One region of the Lysinibacillus sp. K60 genome, then DNA from elsewhere that is predicted to be linked to it. Evidence: predicted binding sites of a transcription regulator. Region 1 holds the regulator's gene; each other region holds the start of a gene.
What was found. Region 1 encodes LexA, which represses DNA repair genes until DNA is damaged. Its sites were predicted from a motif close to CGAACATATGTTCG; they were not measured.
Positions count from the first base shown of each region.

Region 2: a site for LexA is predicted at 3,736-3,749, ahead of HCH28_RS04245 (carbohydrate kinase). Genes of this name have one in related genera too.
Region 3: a site for LexA is predicted at 3,571-3,584, ahead of parE (DNA topoisomerase IV subunit B). Genes of this name have one in related genera too.

Region 1 covers NZ_JAASJR010000003.1:37,909-43,953, reverse strand. Annotated here, with positions in the region: gene def (peptide deformylase) at 1-424, shown strand, start outside; gene HCH28_RS07500 (YneB family resolvase-like protein) at 455-1,120, opposite strand; gene yneA (cell division suppressor protein YneA) at 1,117-1,431, opposite strand; gene lexA (transcriptional repressor LexA) at 1,600-2,217, shown strand; gene HCH28_RS07485 (gamma-glutamyl-gamma-aminobutyrate hydrolase family protein) at 2,325-3,047, opposite strand; gene HCH28_RS07480 (prepilin peptidase) at 3,081-3,833, opposite strand; gene HCH28_RS07475 (hypothetical protein) at 3,899-4,591, opposite strand; gene HCH28_RS07470 (PilN domain-containing protein) at 4,588-5,181, opposite strand; gene pilM (type IV pilus biogenesis protein PilM) at 5,181-6,045, opposite strand, start outside.
Region 2 covers NZ_JAASJR010000002.1:92,801-98,845, forward strand. Annotated here, with positions in the region: gene recJ (single-stranded-DNA-specific exonuclease RecJ) at 1-1,185, shown strand, start outside; gene HCH28_RS04230 (adenine phosphoribosyltransferase) at 1,221-1,733, shown strand; gene HCH28_RS04235 (MarR family winged helix-turn-helix transcriptional regulator) at 1,773-2,231, opposite strand; partial or broken gene HCH28_RS04240 (MFS transporter) at 2,416-3,667, shown strand; gene HCH28_RS04245 (carbohydrate kinase) at 3,782-4,873, shown strand; gene HCH28_RS04250 (pseudouridine-5'-phosphate glycosidase) at 4,878-5,792, shown strand; gene HCH28_RS04255 (RelA/SpoT family protein) at 5,998-6,045, shown strand, end outside.
Region 3 covers NZ_JAASJR010000012.1:13,332-19,376, forward strand. Annotated here, with positions in the region: gene parC (DNA topoisomerase IV subunit A) at 1-1,577, opposite strand, end outside; gene parE (DNA topoisomerase IV subunit B) at 1,574-3,550, opposite strand; gene plsY (glycerol-3-phosphate 1-O-acyltransferase PlsY) at 4,111-4,713, shown strand; gene HCH28_RS20535 (HesB/YadR/YfhF family protein) at 4,733-5,023, shown strand; gene HCH28_RS20540 (spore germination protein) at 5,211-6,045, shown strand, end outside.

The DNA.
Region 1 (6,045 bases):
TAGCCAAAATCCAACGCTAGCAAAAAAATATAAGCTTCGCCCTGGAAGTGGACTCTCTGCTAATCAAATTGGCGTAGATAAACGAATGTTTGCTGTACTCTTTGATGACCAAGAAATGATGCTCTTTAACCCTAAAATAATAAGTCATTCCATCAATATGATTTATCTACCGGAGGGAGAAGGCTGTCTATCTGTAAATCGACCTGTTCCTGGTTTTGTACCGAGATATGAGAGAATTAAAGTCAAAGCTTATGACATCGATGGACATGAAATCATTGTACAGTTACAGGGCTATGGGGCCATCGTTGTACAGCATGAAATCGATCATTTAAATGGCATCATGTTTTATGATCGAATAAATAAAGAGCACCCTTTCCAACTGCCTAGTCATGTTATCATCGAAAGCTTTTCTTCCCTTCAGTAGTTTTTTACAGAAAAAAAATTAGCAGGAATATTATTTTCCTGCTAATCTTTCTTGGTGCTCTTGGAAACGACGATGTACAGTCGCCTTACTTACCTCAAAGCCTAACCCTCTAAGCGTTATAGAAATTTCTTCAAAGGTAAATCCACGTTTGCGTAGCTTCACAATTTCCTCTACAGGTAGATCTTTACGCTCCTGCCCCTGCGGATTACCTCGGTTCGATAAATTATTTTCTGGACGATAACCGTTTTCTACAGCACGTCGCATACCTCGTCGAATTTTAGCATTATGAATTCTACGCTGATATTCCTCTACAATCGCTAAAATTTCAAGCAGCATCGTATCCATTTCATTTAATTGGACTGGGCCTGCATCACGCATAGAAAAAACGTCAGTTGCTGACTTTTGTAATAAATGTAATACAGCCATCCTTGCATTGCCTCGTCCTAAACGAGTTTCATCTTGGACAAAAAGAGCATTAATGTTCTTATCTTTTATAAAATCAAGCATTTCTAGTAAGCCTTCACGTTCTACATCATAGCCACTATGTTGATCTTTGAACACGCCCTTCACCGCATAGCCTTGCTCTGTAGCATAGCGCAGCAACTCTTCCTGTTGGCGCTCTAATGAGGAGCTTTGTGTTTCTTTTTCGGTACTTACGCGACAATAGACAACAGCCGATAGTTGATTATTTATCATTGTTCATTTCTCGCAATTTCGATAGTATTGATGGGACTGGCTTGATCACTCACTACAGGAATAACTAGAGATTTTCCTGCTACAATTTTAATATCTGCTAGTTCATTTTCAGTTTTTACAAGCTTTATCCAATCATCAGTACTCATTTTACCACGATATTGCTCGGCTAACGACCACAAGCTATCCCCATGTTCGATTTGAATTTCTGCGTAACTAACTTTTCCTGGATCAGTAATGTAAAGGTATGCTGCAAATAATAAACAAGCTCCTATTAAAATTGAGATATGTGTGTTTTTCTTAAACCATGTCATAATCATTACCCCCTTTTTAAGAATGTTTGTTCGGAATGTATGTTCCCATAATAAAGCGAACAAACGTTTTTGTCAAACACTTTTCGAACCTATGTTTGCATACGTGTTCGCATTCTGTTATACTATCAAATAAGAAGAATGATTTTAGAAAAAAAGAGGTGAGCACTCATGAAAAAAGTTTCGAAAAGACAAGAGGACATTTTAGCTTTCATTAAGGAAGAGGTACGAGCTAAAGGATATCCACCATCAGTACGCGAAATTGGTGAAGCAGTTGGACTTGCTTCCAGTTCAACTGTTCATGGACATTTAGCTCGATTAGAACAAAAAGGCTTTATTCGTCGAGATCCAACAAAGCCACGCGCAATTGAAATTTTAGAGCCTGAAGAATCCATCCAAAAGCAACAGGTGATCCATGTTCCACTTGTCGGGAAGGTTACAGCTGGTTCTCCAATTACAGCAATTGAAAACATTGAAGAATACTTCCCATTACCCGATACGTACGGCACAAGTGAAGATCAATTGTTCATGCTAGAAATTATGGGAGAATCAATGATTGAAGCTGGGATTTTAGATGGAGATTTAGTCATTGTAAAACAAAAGGCAACAGCTAATAATGGGGATATTGTTGTAGCTATGACAGCTGAAGATGAAGCAACTGTAAAACGTTTCTTTAAAGAGAAAAACCATTTCCGTTTACAGCCTGAAAATTCTTCTATGGAACCTATTATTGTCGATCAAGTTTCTATTTTAGGACAAGTTGTAGGTCTTTACAGACGTGTACATTAACGATTAAAGCAGGTTTTGAGGATTATGTTCCTTCTAAGAGCATGTATCCTCTTTTTTACGCAAAAAAAGAATCCACATACGATTGGATTCTTTGTACAATGCCTCTTCTAAGCTTCCTTCTTAAATTTTAAGCTCGCTTCCACAAAGGCTGAAAATAGCTTTTGCGCACCCTCATCTCCTGCTATGGCTAGTTCCTCAGGATGCCACTGAACAGCCAAGCAAAATGGCATCTCCTCATGAACTACCGCTTCGATAATACCGTCGTTAGATTTTGCCGCTACTTTTAATTTTTCTGCTAAAACATTCACCGCTTGATGATGAAATGAATTCACTGCTATTTTCTCTTGTTCAACGATAGTCGCTAAAAGATTGTCAGCAATAACCTGAACAGAATGGGTAGCTACAGCTCGACCTGATTGCTGCATATGTTGAAGTAATTTAGTGCTAAAATGATCACTATCAATATCCTGATATAAAGTACCACCTAAAGCAACATTTAGTATTTGAATTCCTCGACAAATCCCGAAAATAGGCATCTTCCGTTGGAATGCGGCTTCAATTAATGCTAACTCAATCGTATCTCGCGCTGGATGAATTTTTCCAAGCTTTAATGAAGGCTCAGCCCCGAATAGAAATGGGTGCACATCATGACCACCAGATAATAATAATCCGTCTGTAAGGGCTAAAATCTGTGCTGCCTCTTCTTCTATCCCAATTGGAATAATCAATGGAATTCCACCAGCTTCAATGATGCTTTTGCTGTATGCCACATTTAATCGAGAGGATAAATCATCCTCAACAAAGGCTGTAATTCCAATAATCGGTTTCACTTGCTTCCCCCCACATTCCTGAAAATTGAACAATTACCAAAAGCTTATATACCAATTGATTAATAGATCGCCATAGAAATAAACAATAACTGCGGCCAATGCAATAGATGGCCCAAACGGAATGGGTGTTTTTCTCCCCTGTTTGTTTTTCGATAACATGGTAATCCCGACAACCATACCAATAACTGCAGCTAAAAATAGCGTTAACAGTGTATCAATCGTACCCAGAACGAGACCAATTAAAAAGAATAATTTAATATCGCCTCCACCCATGCCACCGTTTGATAGCACAGCAATGATATATAATATGCCAAAGCCAACCACAGCACCCACAAGAGAGTCCCACCACGGTGTTAATGGTGACAGCACTCGTCCAATAGCTAGCACAGGTAAAAAGAATACTAACACCTTATCAGGAATTAGCATATAGGCCAAATCTGACACAACGATAATAACTAATAAGGAGATAAAAAAGAACGCTACTATCAATTCTATGCCCCAGCCTAGCTGCCAATAAGCAAAGGCAAATAATACACCTGTCATTAATTCTATGACTGGGTAAACCCAAGAAATTTTATTGCCACACCCCCGACATTTTCCTCCTAAAAATACATAAGACAAAACTGGTACTAAATCAAGCGCCGTTAGTCGTCTCTGGCATTTCAGACAATGTGAAGGAGGATGTACAATCGACTCCTTCTGTGGTACACGTAAGCCAACTACATTATAAAAAGACCCAAAGACAAGTCCAAATAAAAAAATAAAGATCGTATAAGCCATTTCCAATTTCATGTCCTCCTAAACCAATAGGCGCCCATACAAATAAAGTATGGCGCGCCTATAAAATAAAGTTATTGTTGTTCTTCGTAATAGAACGTCGTCACTTGCACTGTTGCCTTTAACGTAAGATCCGCATCTTTCTCAAGCTGTGCCTGCTCTCCAGGCAATTTAAATTCAATCTTATCGGTTTTCATGACACGCTCTAATTGTTCAACCTCCTGTAAAAAGCTTTCAAGAGAATTAAAATCAAGCGCACCCACCTCTAATATAAAAGTAATAAGCTTTAAATTAGGTGGTAAAGAGTCCTCCGAAAGAGAGGCAGTCGGTGTAATACTCTCCTTGTTCTGCTGATCACCATTGACCTCTGCTTCAGCCTGCTCCAACATATTGAGGTCATTCGATACATCAGAAGGTGTCACAGTGCCGCCCTCACCTTGAACCGTTAAAGACAGTATACGAGTTCCTGTCACCTCTTCAATCTCAGCTAAATCAAGAATAATCTTTTCAACGGCTCTTGTGGCAGGTAGCTTTTGTCTTAAGGCTAATATATCGATAGTAGGCTGTCCCTGCTCCTTGTCTAATTGTGCTAGTTGTTCTTTGACATTAGCTAATTCTTGCTGCACCTGCAATACATTACTCTCTTTTTCATTCACTTCATTCAATTTTGGTGACAGCAAATAATAATACAGCGCAAATAAAATAGCAGCTATCAGCGCAAGTAACAAAATCATAGATGAATTTTTACTACTCGTTAATTTATTCATGAGCGTCGTCCTCCAGCTAAATACATAAAATCGATTGTCGCTGTGATAGACACTGAATATCGCGGTACTTCTTTAAATTTTTGTTGGGGTGTTAACTCCCTTTGTTCACCTAGCTCTATTTCAAAGTTTGAGACCGTGTTAATTTGAGCATCTGTAAAATAGCTACTCATTAAAAGTCGCTCAACATATTTCGATATATCTGTCATCGTTTCAAAATCCACTTCAATATTCACCGAGTTCTCTCCGAAAACATAGCTACGTAAATAGGAATGAGTTGGTAATAAAGTTTTTGTTTCATCAATTAACGGTGTTACAGGATAAGAAACGCTTTGAATAAAAGTCACAGACTCTTCCAACGAACCCTGATCGACACTTTGTCGTGCGTCTAGCTCCTGCTGCAATTGATCAAGCTGTGTTGTTAATGCCTGTTCCTCTGCAGTCAATCGTGACAAATCACCTTTTGATGTAAAAAATAAAAATAGTAAATAAGCTACAATAAGTCCAACAATGACAATCACCAAGCTATAAAAAAGCTTGGGAGAGGCTGCTCTTTTTTCAAGTTGTGGTAAGAGGTTTATATCTGGAACCATTAACGAACCTCCTTCAAAGCCAAGCCAAGCAACGTTGAAAATTCTCGCTTAAAGCGAGGAAACGATTTCTCAATTTTTTTCCCATCGACAACCCTCAGTGGTGGTTCTAAATTAGAAGCGAGTAAGTTCCCAATTGATTTCAATAGTGGGTTATCGCCAAGCATGATAATTTCATCCACTGTTTTTTCACCTTTATGTAAAGAAAACTTAAAGAAATTCATCATCCGATCAATCTCTAGAACCTGATCCATTACGACCATTTGATAATTCTCTGATTCGCCATTATAGATAAATTGATAGCTAGACTCATTCTCTTTCTTCCCCTGCCATTGCGTCATATCTACTTCAATGGTTTGATAGCGCAAAAACTCCACCTGGCCATTGGAAAAAATACTGATTGAGAGTTCATTAATCGACCATTCTGCTATTAAATATGTTTTATTAGGCATTAATAAGGACATGTGCTCTAATAAGCGTATATTACAAAGCGCACGAATATCGGCAGCTTCGGGTTCTAATGAAACATCTAACAGCATCCCTACAAGTTTCGTAATCTCTTCAGAAGGCGCAGCAAATAAGATAGCCTTGCCATCCTCGGCATCTGCATCATACACATCAATTAAAGGGTCTTGAAAAGGTAAATGAATGGAATGTCCCAATTCCATTTCAGCATATCCTCGTAATTCCTGAGGCTTTACATCTTTAGGGTGCTCAAAGTTTTTTAATAGAACCGTCGTATCAGGGACAAACATGCGAACAGCCTGTTTTTTCCCTGTCCATTTCATTACTTGCTCTTTAATCACCTCAAAAAGAGCTACCTCATCGATAATAGTTCCATTTTCAACGATTCCAGCTGCTAAAGGG
Region 2 (6,045 bases), on a different contig from region 1:
TCACTTGATCCCGAAAAGGGCATAGCAAAAGGATCTGCTCGAAGTATTGAAGGTTTTCATCTATATAATGAACTAGCTAAAAATCGAGATATTTTACCGCATTTTGGTGGACATCCTATGGCTGCAGGTATGACCTTATCATTAGAGCATGTGGATGAACTACGTACTCGCCTAGATGCTCAAGCAAGAGCCTGTTTAACAGAGGACCAATTAACACCTGTAGTGCATATTGATATACCGCTCAGCATAGACGAAATTTCAGCGGATGCTATTGAGGAAATTTCAACACTAGGACCATTTGGCACAGATTTTCCTAAGCCTGTGTATGTGCTGGAGGATGTAGAAATCGCCTCCATGCGTAAAATTGGAGCGGGCGAGAATCATATTAAAATGGAAATAACAAACGGCTATGACAAATTGGATAGTGTTGGTTTTAACAAAGGGCATTTACATGATGAATTAACGTATGGCATCAAAGTTTCCTTTATAGGCGATTTGCAAATTAACGAATGGCAGGGACGTAAAAAAGCCCAATTTATGATCGAGGATGTCCAAACTACAGAATGGCAGTTATTTGATATTCGTGGTATCCGTCAAACAGCTCGATGGCTGAATACGGTACCGAAGGACGTGGCTCGGTTTATCGCCTTTCGTCCAGAAACGATGACCTATTATCAATCATTAATCGGTGCACCTATTACACTGGTTGACCCAGTCCTTTCAAATATTGAACAAAGTGATTACATCGTGCTCTTAGACTTGCCACACAATGTTCAAAAGCTAGAGGCCGTTTTACAGAAGACAGCACCGTCACGTATTTATGCTCATTTTTATATGCCTGACTCGCAATACTTCAGCGGTCTACCTACTCGTGAGCAATTTGCTTGGTATTATAAGTTCTTGAAAAATCGACCAGCCTTTCCGCTTGATATGCATATCGCAGATTTAGCGAAGCATACGGGGTGGCCATTAGATACATTAAAATTTATGACACAGGTGTTTTTTGAGCTTGATTTTGTTAAAATGGAGGGTGGACTGACGACTGTCAACGTGAATGCTCCAAAACAAGCACTAACAGAGGCACCGTCTTACAAACAACGTTCAGAACAGATTGAAATGGAGCAAAAGCTTGTTTATGCTCCTTATATAGAATTAAAACAATGGTTTGATGAACGATTAACATAAACGGACGTATAACGTTTCGTAGGAGGAGCAAGAACATGGATTTAAAGCAATACGTTACAACGGTTGAAAACTGGCCAAAAGAAGGCATTACTTTCAGAGATATTACGACAATTATGGATAATGGGCCTGCCTACAAATATGCAACAGATCAAATTGTAGAATATGCTAAAGAAGTAGGTGCAGAAATTGTAGTTGGACCTGAAGCTCGTGGGTTTATTATCGGTTGCCCAGTAGCTTATGCGCTTGAAATTGGATTTGCACCTGTTCGTAAACCAGGTAAATTACCGCGAGAGGTTATTAGTGCCGACTATGGTTTAGAGTATGGAAAAGATACATTAACAATGCATCACGATGCGATTAAGCCTGGTCAAAAGGTGTTAATCTGTGATGATTTACTAGCAACTGGGGGAACAGTTGAAGCAACAGTGCGTTTAGTAGAACAATTAGGTGGTCAGGTAGTAGGCTGCGCATTCCTAATCGAACTTCAAGAATTAAATGGTCGCGAAAAGCTTGGCGATTTAAATATTAAAACACTTATTCAATATTAAGAGCATTGCAAAAAGCGCCCTACACTGTAGGCGCTTTTTTTATACTTCGTCATAGGCTTGAATAATTTTTTGCATTGTTCGCAATGTATCGTAGAAATCTGCGTATTTTTCGGTTCCAATATCCTCGATAATTCTATCTTGAATGCCTTGCCAAATAGGCGCGGCTTCATGCAACTTTTCTAATCCTTTTTCAGTGAGCGTAATTTTTTTTGTGCGAGCATCATTTGTATCTCGTTTTAATTCAACATAGCCATGTTGCTTTAATAGATTAATATTACGTGTTACAGTGGTTTGATCGAGTTGCAAAATTTCACCTAAACGGCTGATTGAGACAGCTTGTTGAAGGTCGATATGAGCAAGCATCGAATATTGTGTAACCTTTAAACCAGTAGGCTGTAGCAGCTTATCATATAATTGCGTGACAACCCTTGTTTTTTTTCTAAGGTTTGCACAAACACAAATTTGTGTATAATCAATATCTTTAAGTTGTTTCTTCATCGACAGTACTCCTTTAAGGGGATTCTACTAACTATAAGTATACACCCAATAACTAGAAATTCCTTCTTGACAGCTTTATGAACGATTACTATGATTATACATGTATATACATATAAATAAAATAAGCAGACTTAAACATGTATATACATGTTTTGTAGTCTATCAAAGAAAAGAAGGTGTTGAGGTGAAGCGTGTTCATTATAGTTGGTTTATTTTAATCGTCACATTTTTCTCGATAATTGTCGCAGGGATTACGATGTCATCATCTGGCGTGTTTATCGAACCTCTTGAAAAAGAATTTCACTGGGATCGTTCAACCATTGCATTAGCTTTTGCTGTAAGTTTGTTTTTATATGGCATATCTGGACCATTTATGGCTGCGTTGCTTGAAGTTATAGGCTTAAAGAAAATGATGCTAGGTGCCATGGCAACTTTAGTATTAGGAATGACTTTAACATTTTTGATGAGTGAATCCTGGCAGCTAATCATTATTTGGGGGGGCATTATTGGTCTTGGGGCAAGTCTTTTTTTAACTGTCCTTAGCCCATATGTGGCGAATCATTGGTTTGTAAAACGTAGAGGGTTAGCGGTTGGTATTTTAACGGCAAGTACAGCCACGGGCCAGTTAATTTTATTACCAGTTCTAGCTATCATTATTGAACACTATTCTTGGCGATGGGCCATCACATTAATGCTACTCCTTAGTATCATAATGCTTTTCATGATTGCACTTTTTATAAAAAATAGACCTCAGGATATAGGATTAACTCCTTATGGACAAGAGGAGGCTATAGAGGAACAACCAATACAGCAAAAGAAGAATCCAATAGCTATGGCTTTTAAAGGTTTATTTGAGGCGATTAAGGTTAAAGCATTTTGGCTCTTAGCAGGTAGCTTTTTTATTTGTGGGCTATCGACAAGCGGATTAATTGGGTACTCATTTTGTTTCTTATTGTATTAGCTTTGGCGTTCCTTTAGTCACTGCCGCATCATTCCTTTCTTTTATGGGCATTTTTAATTTATTAGGTACAACTGCGTCTGGCTGGTTATCTGATCGCTTCGATAATCGGTGGTTATTGTTTTGGTATTACCTGTTAAGAGGCGCATCTCTATTATTGCTTCCTTACGCACTCGCACAAGGATCATATGTTTTATTAACGATTTTCACGATCTTTTACGGACTAGATTGGATTGCTACAGTGCCACCAACCATCAGTATGACACGACAAATTTTTGGTATGCAAAAAAGCAGTATTATCTACGGCTGGATATTTGCTTCACATCAAGCAGGAGCGGCGGTTGCTGCGTATGGTGGAGGGTTAATTTATAAATTTTTTAACGCTTATACATGGGCTTTTTTCCTTGCAGGAATGTTTTGTGCAATGGCCAGCTTATTCGTTATCATTGTTAAAAAACAAACACCTCAGCCAGCATAAACAAATATAAGTTGAACCTCGGTAAGATGAGGTTCAACTTTTTTAATAAAGAATCTTTTGACATAGCACAAACAAAAGTTTATAATATAAACAAATATAATAAAAGGTGATGCTATGAATGAAAGAGAACAGGCGGTGCTTGCTTTAATTCGCCAGAATCCGTTTATGTCTCAGCAAGAAATGGCAGATGCAATGAATCTGTCGCGTCCTGTGCTTGCTAATTTAGTGTCTAGTTTAACGAAGCAAGGAAAAATTGTAGGTCGTGCTTATATATTACCCGAAGAAAATGAAATTATTTGCATCGGTGGAGCTAATTTAGACCGCAAATTCCATGTCAAGGGCAATGTTCAATTTGGAACATCTAACCCAGCCAGTTCTTCCTTTAGTGTAGGTGGTGTTGGTCGAAATATTGCTGAAAACTTAGGCAGATTAAACCACCAAGTGACGTTACTGACAACGGCAGGTAAGGATGCTGATTGGCAAGTGATCCAAGAGGCTTCGGAATCCTTTATGAATCTACGTTATGTAGAGCAGCTTGCAGAGGCTACTACAGGCTCTTATACTGCCATCATGGATGAACAAGGTGAGCTAGCACTAGCTGTAGCAAATATGGAGGTTTACGACCTTCTGTTACCTACCTTGTTGAAAAAACATGAAACAATGCTTGTAAACGCGGGCTGTTTTATTTTGGATTTAAACTGCCCAAAAGAAACAGTAGCGTATATCCAGCAAGTAGCCATTGCTCGTGATATTCCACTTGTCATTGTGCCAGTATCTTCGCCCAAAATGAATCGACTACCTGAAACATTACAAGGCGTAACTTGGTTTATTTGTAACACAGATGAAGCGGAAACGATTGTTGGACATAAAATTGAAAACGCTACCCATTATGAAAAAGCTTTACAACAGCTCCTACAATTAGGTGCGGAGCATGTCATTATCACGGCTGGCAGCAAGGGCGTTTATGCAGCGTCTACAACGATTGCCCCTCGTCATTTTGCCGCTAAAGTAATTGACAAAATTGAAGATGTCACAGGAGCAGGAGATGCCTTTGTCAGCGCTGTCATACACAGTTGGCTGACTGGACAATCTTTTGAGACATGTATTGATGCTGGATTAACCAATGCAAAAAATACATTGGCATCTCCTTATACAGTAAGACCTGAATTATCAGTAGATTTGTTGAAAAATGAAATGGAGGAATAACAACATGAAAGATTTCATCGTATTATCAGAAGAAGTAAAAGCAGGACAAGCAAAAGGTCTACCAATCGTTGCATTAGAATCAACAATTATTTCACACGGTATGCCATACCCACAAAACGTGCAAACTGCGCGTGAAGTTGAGCAAATTATTCGCGATAATGGTGCAGTCCCAGCAACAATTGCATTAATTGATGGAAAAATTAAAATTGGTCTATCAGATGAAGAGCTTGAAATGTTCGGTAATGCTCAAGGTGTTGCAAAAGCTTCACGTCGTGACTTAGGCTACTTACTAGCAACGAAAAAATTAGGTGCTACAACAGTTGCAGCGACAATGATCTGTGCAGAGCTTGCCGGTATTGAAATCTTTGTTACAGGTGGTATTGGTGGTGTACACCGTGGTGCGGAAACAACAATGGATGTCTCTGCTGATTTAGAAGAATTAGCACAAACAAATGTTGCCGTTATCTGTGCGGGTGCAAAATCTATTTTAGACATCGGTCTTACATTAGAATATCTTGAAACAAAAGGTGTGCCAGTGGTTGGTTATGGTACGAATGAATTGCCAGCATTCTACACACGTCAAAGTGGATTTGATGTAAACTTCCAATTAGATACGCCAGAAGAAATTGCAGCAATGCTATCTGCGAAATGGAAATTAGGCTTAAAAGGTGGCGCTGTCATCGCAAATCCAATTCCTGAGGCGGAAGCATTAGAGCATGCATTTATTACAAACATTATTGAAAAAGCTTTAGTTGAAGCAGAAGAGAATGGCATTCAAGGTAAAAACGTTACACCATTCTTACTTGGCAAAGTTAAAGAATTAACAGAAGGTAAAAGTCTTGATGCCAACATTGCATTAGTGAAAAACAATGCAGTAGTCGGCGCGAAAATTGCTGTAGCTTACAATCAATTACATTAATCAATTTGTCGAAACAAGGACTCTTTGTGACGTGAAGTCGCAGAGGGTCTTTTTTATTAAAAAGAAGAATATTTTTTCCATTTTTCGAACTGTTCACGAGATTAACTAAACTAAATGATACAGTCTCTTTACAATAGACCACTATATTTTATACAATAAAGTTTATATCTAATCTGAAAAATTTGACGAGCAAGGTGGACATGTTATGGCGAAAGAGCAAATTTTGACTCCTGAGGACGTTTTTGAGTTAGTC
Region 3 (6,045 bases), on a different contig from region 1:
GAAGCGGCATGAGAACGTGTGGAAGTGCGTTTAATATAACCATCCTTCGTTACTGTTACGACAACCTCCTCACTTGGCACAAGGACATCCAATGTAATTTTAATTTCTTCAATTTCTTGCTCAATCTTCGAGCGGCGAGGCTCTGTAAAGCGTTTCTTAATATCAAGCAGCTCTTGTTTAATAACACGCACAAGCTTAGCCTCACTTTGTAGAATCCCCTCTAGCTTGGCAATTAACTTATCTAACTCATCCTGTTCCTGACGAAGCTCTGTAATATCCGTATTCGTTAAACGGTATAATTGCAGGCTTACAATGGCCTCTGCCTGTACTTCTGTAAAATCAAACTTCTCTTGTAAATTAAGCTTTGCATCCTTCTTATCATTAGAAGAACGAATCGTCGCAATGACTTCATCTAAAATCGAAAGAGCTTTAATTAATCCATCTACAATATGAGAACGGTCCTTTGCCTTTTGCAAATCATAAATGGAGCGGTTTGTTACCACTTCTTTTTGATGGGCAATATACGCATCTAGCAATAATGGCAATGTCATCATCGTTGGACGACGATTATGAATGGCAATCATATTAAAATTATAAGCTACCTGTAAATCCGTTGTTTTAAACAAGTACTGTAAAATTCCTTGTCCTGGTACATCCTTTTTCAGCTCAATTACCACTCGTAAGCCTGTACGGTCTGATTCATCACGAATTTCCGCAATGCCTTCTAGTCGTTTATCTACACGTTGCTCATCAATTTTTTTTACAAGATTCGCTTTATTTACATCATATGGTAACTCAGTGATAACAATTTGCTCTTTACCACCCTTGATTGGTTCAACAACTGCTTGTGCACGGACGATGATTTTACCACGACCTGTTTCGTACGCCTTTTTAATGCCATCAACACCTTGAATGATGCCACCCGTTGGGAAATCAGGCCCTTTCATCACCGTCATCAATTCATCTACAGTAACATTAGGCTTGTCTAAGCGCATCAACACAGCATCCAGTACTTCATCTAAGGCATGTGGCGGAATATCTGTCGCATAGCCAGCGGAAATCCCTGTAGAGCCGTTGACTAAAAGGTTAGGAAAACGTGCTGGTAAAACAGTTGGCTCCATATCCTGATCATCAAAGTTTGGCACAAACTCGACCGTTTTCTTGCCAATATCTCGTAGCATTTCAGCAGCAATAGCAGATAGTCTTGCCTCTGTATAACGCATCGCAGCTGGAGGATCGCCATCGACTGACCCATTGTTCCCGTGCATCTCAATGAGCATATGACGTGCCTTCCAGTCCTGACTCATCCTTACCATCGCTTCATACACAGAGCTATCGCCGTGCGGATGATAGTTACCAATTACGTTACCCACTGTTTTTGCGGATTTACGGAACGGTTTATCATGTGTGTTGCCCTCCGTAAACATCGCATATAGAATACGGCGCTGTACTGGTTTAAGACCGTCACGTGCATCAGGCAACGCGCGGTCTTGAATAATATATTTACTATAGCGACCAAAACGGTCACCCATCACTTCTTCTAACGGTAAATCTTGGAACTTTTCTGTACTACTCATGCTTGGTCCTCCTCTTGTTGGATGAATTCATTCTCTAGAATGTTAGAATCATCCTCCATACCGAAGTCTACATTGGCTTCGATCCATTTACGACGTGGTTCAACCTTATCGCCCATTAACGTCGTGACACGTCTCTCCGCACGTGCACCATCCTCGATTGTGACACGAATCAATGTCCGTGTTTCAGGGTTCATCGTTGTGTCCCATAGTTGGTCTGCATTCATCTCGCCAAGACCTTTATAGCGCTGTAATATGTAACCCTTGCCAACCTTTTTGATGGCCTTTTGTAAATCGCTTTCTGTCCAAGCATATTCAATGATTTCTTTTTTTCCAGTACCTTTTGAGACTTTATAAAGCGGCGGTAGTGCGATATAGACCTTCCCAGACTCAATAAGTGGACGCATATAACGATAGAAGAATGTTAATAGCAAGACTTGAATATGTGCCCCGTCCGTATCCGCATCGGTCATGATGACTACTTTATCGTAGGCAGAATCCTCCACCGCAAAATCCGTACCAACACCTGCTCCAATCGCATGGATAATCGTTGAAATTTCTTCGTTTTTCATAATATCTTGTAGTTTGGCTTTTTCTGTGTTGATTACTTTCCCACGCAATGGCAGAATCGCTTGGAATGTACGGTCACGACCTTGTTTAGCAGAGCCACCCGCAGAATCACCCTCGACTAAATACAGCTCATTTTTTGCCGCATTACGTGACTGAGCTGGCGTTAATTTTCCAGATAGAATCGTACTACCCTTTTTGTTTTTCTTGCCATTTCGTGCATCCTCACGCGCTTTACGAGCTGCTTCACGCACTTGCTGCGCTCGAATCGCTTTACGAACAAGAGAAGCTGATAACTCTGCATTTTCCTCTAGCACATACAAAATTTGCTCAGACACTACGCTATCCACAGCAGAACGAGCCTCACTTGTCCCAAGCTTGCCCTTTGTTTGTCCTTCAAATTGCAGTAAATGCTCTGGAATACGAACAGACACGATCGCTGCTAAGCCCTCACGAATATCTGTCCCCTCAAGGTTTTTATCCTTGTCCTTTAACAAGCCAATTTTTCTTGCATATTCATTAAAGACACGTGTCAATGCTGCCTTTGCACCCGTTTCATGTGTACCACCATCACGTGTACGGACATTATTAACGAATGATAAAATCGTTTCTGAATAACCATCGTTATACTGGAAAGCGAACTCTACTTCGATTTCATCCTGTACGCCTTCTACATATTTTACTGGATGAAGGACATCTTTTTCCTCATTCAAATACGCAACGAAAGCCTCGATGCCATTCTCATAAAAGAACACATCGCTCTTGCCCTCCTCGCGCTCATCAATTAATTCAATTTTTAAGCCCTTTAATAAAAAGGCTGATTCGCGTAATCGTTCTGCTAACGTATCATAATTGAATTTTGTGACAGAGAAAATTGTTTCATCTGGTAGGAAATGAACAAGCGTTCCTGTCTGCTTGGTCTGCCCAATATTTTCAAGTGTTGTGACAGGCTGTCCTCCATGCTCAAAGCGTTGACGATACTTTTTACCATCGCGATGAATTGTCACCTCTAAAAATGTTGAGAGCGCATTCACAACGGAAGAACCAACACCATGTAAACCTCCACTTGTTTTATAGCCACCTTGACCAAATTTGCCACCAGCGTGTAACACAGTAAAAATAATTTCTGGTGTCGGTTTGCCCATTTTATGCATACCGGTTGGCATCCCACGTCCAAAGTCGCGCACACTCATACTTTGATCTTTATGAATTGTGACAATAATATGAGATCCAAAGCCAGCCAGTGCTTCATCTACCGCATTATCTACGATTTCATACACAAGGTGATGAAGTCCACGGCCATCCGTCGAACCGATATACATGCCAGGTCGTTTGCGTACCGCTTCTAATCCTTCTAATACTTGTATAGCGTCATCATTATAGACGCTAGGTGACTGTTTATTCGTCAAAAAAATTCCCCTCCAAAAAACAAACACATGTTCTATTTATGTTCTCATCCTACTAATAATAGCATTTCCTGTCAATAGCTAGCGACAGGTCCAATAAAATTTTAAAATTTGCTCACAGTTTTGATTATTTTTATCAATAGTAAACATCTTCAACAGTTGCTTAAAATTGGTATTTGAGCAAGACAGACTGCTTCTAGCTTCCATCATCATTTGACGCATTGAAGCCTACTAAGTTGCAAAATATAGTTGTGATGCTTGCAAATAGAAGCACACTACCTCGTGCCTTGCGATTAAACAGGATAAAGTTAGACTTCTATTCTACCAAAGGAATGAGCGATTGACAAAATTGCCATTTTGCCTATATTTTTATAAAGGTTTTAGCGCTTCCTACAAATTTATGTCTAAAAGCCAAGTCCTCGCTAATAGATTCTCTTTTGTATTGATTCAAGACTTCGGATGAAATCTCCTTCTAACATTGTAGATTAGCAAGAAAAAGTGTAAAATACTTGTTACAAACTATTAGTACCAAGTGATGGACTATGAATGAAAGGAGTCCAACTATGATCAATGGACTTATTATTTTATGTGCTTATCTAATCGGCTCTATACCTTCTGGATTATGGATAGGCAAAATTTTTTATAATACCGATATTCGTGAACACGGGAGCGGTAATCTTGGTGCAACCAATACTTTTAGAACATTAGGGAAAAAGGCTGGTATTATTGTTACGATAATGGATGTCTTAAAAGGGACTGCCGCTGTCTTACTCGTGACACTTCCCGTTTTCTCTGATACTACACTCCACCCTTTATTACTGGGGCTTGTCGCCGTAATCGGTCATATGTTCCCAATCTTCGCCAACTTCCGTGGTGGGAAAGCTGTGGCAACGTCAGCGGGTGTATTATTAGGCTATTCTTGGCCACTCTTTGTCCTACTATTTATTACCTTTATTGTGACATTAAAAATCACAAAAATCGTCAGCTTAACATCAATGATAGCCGCTTTAGTAGCGCTTATCTATGCAATCGTTTATTATTTTATAACAGGTGACTTTGCATTAGGCATCTTGGTAGCCTTTTTATTTACCTTTATTATTTATCGTCACCGTGCCAATATTGCTCGTATTAAAAACGGCACCGAACCAAAGGTAAAATGGCTGTAGGAAGAGAGGAGCATTTGAAATGAATATTGCATTGACAGATGAAGCCCTACAATGGTTCAAACATGAAATGGAAGTTGAACCTGGTGATACAATCCGTTTTTATGCACGTTATGGTGGCTCAAGTCCGTTTCATGAAGGCTTTTCACTAGGCATGACACGTGAGGAACCTATTGCCATAGGTGTGCAGACAGAAATTGATGGTGTTATCTATTATATTGATGAGAAAGATCTTTGGTTCTTTAACGATCACAATTTACATGTTGATGTTGATACAAGTAAAGATGAATTACAATACGACTATCGTACATAAAGCAGTCTGTCCTTTCAATAGATGAAAGGACAGACTGTTTTTTATTTATTCCCAAACAAGACACACAAAAGTCGCAAGGGATGTGATATTGCCACAAATAGCTAGATTTTTCATATCTCTTTCGTTTATCTCTCAAAAAAATTGTCCATTCTAAAGGTAATGAACGACCAATTGAGGAGGAAAACACATGTCCATGTCTAACCATAACGAGACCTCCCCATCCCATACAACGAACGATTTATTGTATACTTCCCTATCTAAAAATATAAAAATCATTCAACAGTCACTAGGGCATAGTAATGATATTATCATACGGGAAATTGCGATTGGAGAGACTGCCCCCCATAGCCTCGCCATAATTTCCATTGATGGCTTATCGGATAAAACGACTATTTCTGATTCTGTTATCGATAAACTGATGGCAAATATTGAAGAAGAACAAGATATTGAAATAACAACAATTAACCAATATGTTCGGAATTCCTATTTAACAGTAGGCGATGTCACGAATATCGAGCATTTCACAACACTCTACAATGCTATTCTCAATGGTGAAACGGTTATTTTATTAGATGGCTTTGCTGAGGGGATTGTGACAAGTACAAGAAGTGCCAAGGATCGAGCTGTCACAGAGCCATCGACGGAATCCGTTATTCGCGGACCGAGGGAATCATTTACGGAAACCTTGCGTACGAATACAGCGCTCATTCGTCGCAAAATAAAAAGTCCGAATCTCTGGATTAAGTCCCGTGTAATTGGAGATGTGACACAAACAGATGTAGCGGTGATGTATATAAATGGCATCGCCAGTGACAAAATCGTCGCAGAGGTATTGGCTCGATTAGATCGTATCAATATTGATGGCATTTTGGAAAGTGGCTATATTGAGGATTTTATTCAAGACTCAAAAAACTCTATGTTTCCAACCGTCTATAACTCCGAACGTCCTGATGTCATCGCAGGTGAATTATTAGATGGCAAAGTGGCGATTCTAGTTGATGGCACACCTTTTGTCTTAGTCG